DNA from 2 places in the Rossellomorea sp. LJF3 genome. Region 1 is predicted to be linked to the other one. Evidence: a T-box and tRNA genes for the amino acid it is inferred to sense, from the RefSeq annotation. Region 1 holds a T-box; the other holds one or more tRNA genes.
What was found. The T-box of region 1 lies ahead of ileS (isoleucine--tRNA ligase). A T-box ahead of a tRNA ligase gene usually reads a tRNA of that ligase, here a tRNA-Ile.
Positions count from the first base shown of each region.

Region 2: it has a tRNA-Ile gene. The T-box ahead of ileS (isoleucine--tRNA ligase) is inferred to sense a tRNA for this amino acid. The anticodon was not compared.

Region 1 covers NZ_JBANLY010000003.1:226,601-228,775, forward strand. Annotated here, with positions in the region: gene ileS (isoleucine--tRNA ligase) at 1-1,219, opposite strand, end outside; T-box leader at 1,337-1,569, opposite strand; gene V8G47_RS05020 (DivIVA domain-containing protein) at 1,618-2,133, opposite strand.
Region 2 covers NZ_JBANLY010000016.1:85,808-87,982, forward strand. Annotated here, with positions in the region: tRNA gene V8G47_RS15235 (tRNA-Asn) at 1-15, opposite strand, end outside; tRNA gene V8G47_RS15240 (tRNA-Ile) at 25-101, opposite strand; tRNA gene V8G47_RS15245 (tRNA-Gly) at 112-185, opposite strand; tRNA gene V8G47_RS15250 (tRNA-His) at 202-277, opposite strand; tRNA gene V8G47_RS15255 (tRNA-Phe) at 301-376, opposite strand; tRNA gene V8G47_RS15260 (tRNA-Asp) at 424-500, opposite strand; tRNA gene V8G47_RS15265 (tRNA-Met) at 620-693, opposite strand; tRNA gene V8G47_RS15270 (tRNA-Ser) at 720-812, opposite strand; tRNA gene V8G47_RS15275 (tRNA-Ile) at 830-906, opposite strand; tRNA gene V8G47_RS15280 (tRNA-Met) at 911-987, opposite strand; tRNA gene V8G47_RS15285 (tRNA-Ala) at 1,090-1,165, opposite strand; tRNA gene V8G47_RS15290 (tRNA-Pro) at 1,174-1,250, opposite strand; tRNA gene V8G47_RS15295 (tRNA-Arg) at 1,256-1,332, opposite strand; tRNA gene V8G47_RS15300 (tRNA-Leu) at 1,396-1,484, opposite strand; tRNA gene V8G47_RS15305 (tRNA-Gly) at 1,492-1,566, opposite strand; tRNA gene V8G47_RS15310 (tRNA-Leu) at 1,575-1,659, opposite strand; tRNA gene V8G47_RS15315 (tRNA-Lys) at 1,725-1,800, opposite strand; tRNA gene V8G47_RS15320 (tRNA-Thr) at 1,818-1,893, opposite strand; tRNA gene V8G47_RS15325 (tRNA-Val) at 1,982-2,057, opposite strand; rRNA gene rrf (5S ribosomal RNA) at 2,068-2,175, opposite strand, start outside.

The DNA of each region.
Region 1 (2,175 bases):
TCGCTCGATATATAACCGGCTTTTTCGTTCTCCAGTCATGCGGGTAGGAGTGAGTGATGAAGTTTAATTTCAGTAATGCCCCAGCTTCCTGAAGCTTTTCGGTGATTGGTTTATTGGCCTTATCATAGAATAAACCTTCAAACCCCGGAGCTTCTGAAGTCATAACCCCTTTATCGTCAACGGGACATAAAACATCCAGTCCATATTTCTTCCCTACAAGGAAGTCATCCTCCCCGTGCCCTGGAGCTGTATGAACACAGCCAGTACCTGAATCAGTCGTAACATGCTCACCAAGGACTACAAGGGAGTCACGATCGTACAGGGGATGTTTTGCCACGATATGTTCGAGTTCTGCACCCTTGACCTTTTTGGTTACAGAATGGTTTTCCCATTCAAGATTCTCCGCAACCTCTTCAAGCAAATCTTCGGCTACGACATAGCTGTTTCCCTTTACATTTACAACGACATAATTCAAGTCCCCATGTACGGCAATCCCAAGGTTCGCAGGGATGGTCCACGGTGTGGTCGTCCAGATCACGAGTTGGGTCCCTTCGTCAAGGACACCCTTACCTTCTGTGACGGCAAAACCAACATAAATGGATGGGGAACGCTTGTCCTGATACTCGATTTCAGCTTCTGCAAGGGCTGATTCACTTGATGGTGACCAGTAGACAGGCTTCTTCCCTTTGTAGATATAACCTTTTTTCGCCATGTCACCGAAAACTTTGATTTGCTGTGCTTCATATTCAGGTTTTAATGTGATATACGGATTTTCCCAATCGCCCCGTACACCTAATTGCTTAAATTGCTTACGTTGATTATCGACTTGCTCATACGCATACTCTTCACATAATTTACGGAATTCGGCGATCGTCATTTCTTTACGCTTTACGCCTTTATTCGTTAAAGCCTGCTCAATCGGCAAACCGTGAGTGTCCCATCCTGGAACATATGGGGCATGGAAACCGCTCATGGATTTATAGCGTACGATAAAGTCTTTCAGGATCTTATTCAATGCGTGACCCATATGGATATTCCCGTTGGCATATGGAGGCCCATCGTGAAGGACGAATAAAGGACGATCACTCGTTCTTTCCTGTACCTTTTGATAGATGTCCATCTCTTCCCACTTTTTCTGAGTATCCGGTTCACGCTTCGGTAAGTTCCCTCTCATCGGGAATTCTGTTTTCGGCATCAGTAATGTATCTTTATATTCCATGAAATCATCCTCCTAATCGTTTCTCTTAATTAGCATCATTTCTATATCCTTCACTTCTTAATCAGGCAGGGTGAACTTTCCTTTTTCAAGAAATAAAAAAAAGCTTTCTCATCCCTGAATAGGGACGAGAAAGCCTTTCCCGCGGTACCACCCTCATAAAGACCGAAAATGGTCCTCACTTGTTGATTCGTAACGTGAATAAATCGCCGCTCATTACTCTTTAAGAGAAATTTCATGAGCAGGGCTCGAGGGTGATCTTCCGGGCTTCTTTCCTTGTCGGGCTCACACCGTCCCCGACTCGCTAGAAAGGATTCATGATAAGTACGTACTGTCCCTGTCTTAGCCTATTAATACAATTAAGATTGTTGTTCAATTATATGAAAGTATTGCTCTTTTCGTCAAGACAATGTCTCTTCTTCTTTTAAAGTTTTTAAATCCGTTGCATCCAAATCGAATTCCATTAACTGATCCCAGTCATTTGTATCTAGAAGATCAAGCTGTGCTTCGATCAACATTTTGAAACGAGTACGGAACACCTTTGACTGCTTCTTGAGTTCTTCTATCTCAATGGCAATCTTACGGGCTTTGGATAGTGATTCATTAACGATGCGATCAGCATTCTTCTCGGCTTCCTTAATGATCAGCTTTGATTCTTTCATTGCATTCCGCTTGACTTCTTCCCCTGCTTCTTGAGCAATGACGATTGACTTATTTAACGTTTCCTCGATGCTTGTAAAATGACCTAAACGTTCATTCAAGGAGTTTAAACGTTCTTCCGTTTCTTTCTTCTCGCGGATCAGAATTTCATAATCTTTAATAATCTGATCTAAAAATTCGTTAACCTCATCCTCATCATAACCACGAAAGCCACGACTAAATTCTTTATTATGTATGTCTAATGGCGTTAAAGGCATGGGAGCCACCTCCAGTACTTGGTGAATTACATATTTATTATA
Region 2 (2,175 bases), on a different contig from region 1:
CTGAGCTACTGCGGAATAATGAAATGGTGGGCCTAAGTGGACTCGAACCACCGACCTCACGCTTATCAGGCGTGCGCTCTAACCAGCTGAGCTATAGGCCCAAAAATGAATTGGAGCGGGTGAAGGGAATCGAACCCTCATCATCAGCTTGGAAGGCTGAGGTTTTACCACTAAACTACACCCGCATTACAAAATAAAATATGGGGCGACTGATGGGAATCGAACCCACGAATGCCTGAACCACAATCAGGTGCGTTAACCACTTCGCCACAATCGCCATAATTTGTCTAAATAGAAAAATGGTGGCTCAGGACGGAATCGAACCGCCGACACATGGATTTTCAGTCCATTGCTCTACCAACTGAGCTACTGAGCCGTATTATATAGAAGATTAAATTTTCAATTGAACCATCAAAAGATAAATGGCGGTCCGGACGGGACTCGAACCCGCGACCTCCTGCGTGACAGGCAGGCATTCTAACCAACTGAACTACCGGACCAGAGTTTTTTGCGTAAGCAAAATAACTTTCATTACCTTCACGATAGTGAAAATAACTATCCTTGCGTGACTCATAAAAGAGCAAAGTTAATCTCTTATTAATAACAAGCAAAAATGGTATTGCGGGGACAGGATTTGAACCTGCGACCTTCGGGTTATGAGCCCGACGAGCTACCGAACTGCTCCACCCCGCGACGATAATATTTTTTAAAAGAGAAAATGGAGGAGGAAGGGGGATTCGAACCCCCGCGGGCTGTTACACCCCTGTCGGTTTTCAAGACCGATCCCTTCAGCCGGACTTGGGTATTCCTCCGTAATGAAAATGGTACTTGGTGGACCTTGTAGGACTCGAACCTACGACCGGACGGTTATGAGCCGTCTGCTCTAACCAACTGAGCTAAAGGTCCCTATTGGTAGCGGCGGAGGGGATCGAACCCCCGACCTCACGGGTATGAACCGTACGCTCTAGCCAGCTGAGCTACACCGCCAAGAAACATATAACATAGTATTAAGTTTCACTTTCGTAAAACATATAGGATTTTTTTGCTGTGCAAAATCACTGAAGATTATTTTGCTGGCGCAAAAAATCTTGGTGGAGCCTAGCGGGATCGAACCGCTGACCTCCTGCGTGCAAAGCAGGCGCTCTCCCAGCTGAGCTAAGGCCCCCAAAGAAGTGGTCGGGAAGACAGGATTCGAACCTGCGACCCCTTGGTCCCAAACCAAGTGCTCTACCAAGCTGAGCTACTTCCCGATATATGGCGCGCCCGAGAGGAGTCGAACCCCTAACCTTTTGATCCGTAGTCAAACGCTCTATCCAATTGAGCTACGGGCGCTAAATAGAATATTTTTTTCAATAAGTAACGTAAGGATAGATATTTTGCTTACGCAAAAATCTTTGGTGCCGAGGACCGGAATCGAACCGGTACGGTAGTCACCTACCGCAGGATTTTAAGTCCTGTGCGTCTGCCAGTTCCGCCACCCCGGCAAGTCTCTGGAGCGGAAGACGGGATTCGAACCCGCGACCCCCACCTTGGCAAGGTGGTGTTCTACCACTGAACTACTTCCGCAAAAGAAATGGTGCGGGTGAAGGGACTTGAACCCCCACGCCTTGCGGCGCCAGATCCTAAGTCTGGTGCGTCTGCCAATTCCGCCACACCCGCATATAATTTTGTTTTTCACATTGGAGAAAAACAATGGTAAGATATTTTGCCAAGGCAAAAATCTATGGTGAGCCATGAAGGATTCGAACCTTCGACCCTCTGATTAAAAGTCAGATGCTCTACCAACTGAGCTAATGGCTCACATCAAAAAAACCAAATGGTGCCGGCAAGAGGACTTGAACCCCCAACCTACTGATTACAAGTCAGTTGCTCTACCAGTTGAGCTACACCGGCGTGTATGATGCTTAATATAAGTGATTCATGGAAAGATATTTTGCTTACGCAAAAATTAATGAAGTTTATTTTACTTTCGTAAAAAACTTGGTGGAGGATGACGGGATCGAACCGCCGACCCTCTGCTTGTAAGGCAGATGCTCTCCCAGCTGAGCTAATCCTCCATTGTATATAGCCTGGCGACGTCCTACTCTCACAGGGGGAGATCCCCCAACTACCATCGGCGCTGAAGAGCTTAACTTCCGTGTTCGGCATGGGAACGGGTGTGACCTCTTCGCCATT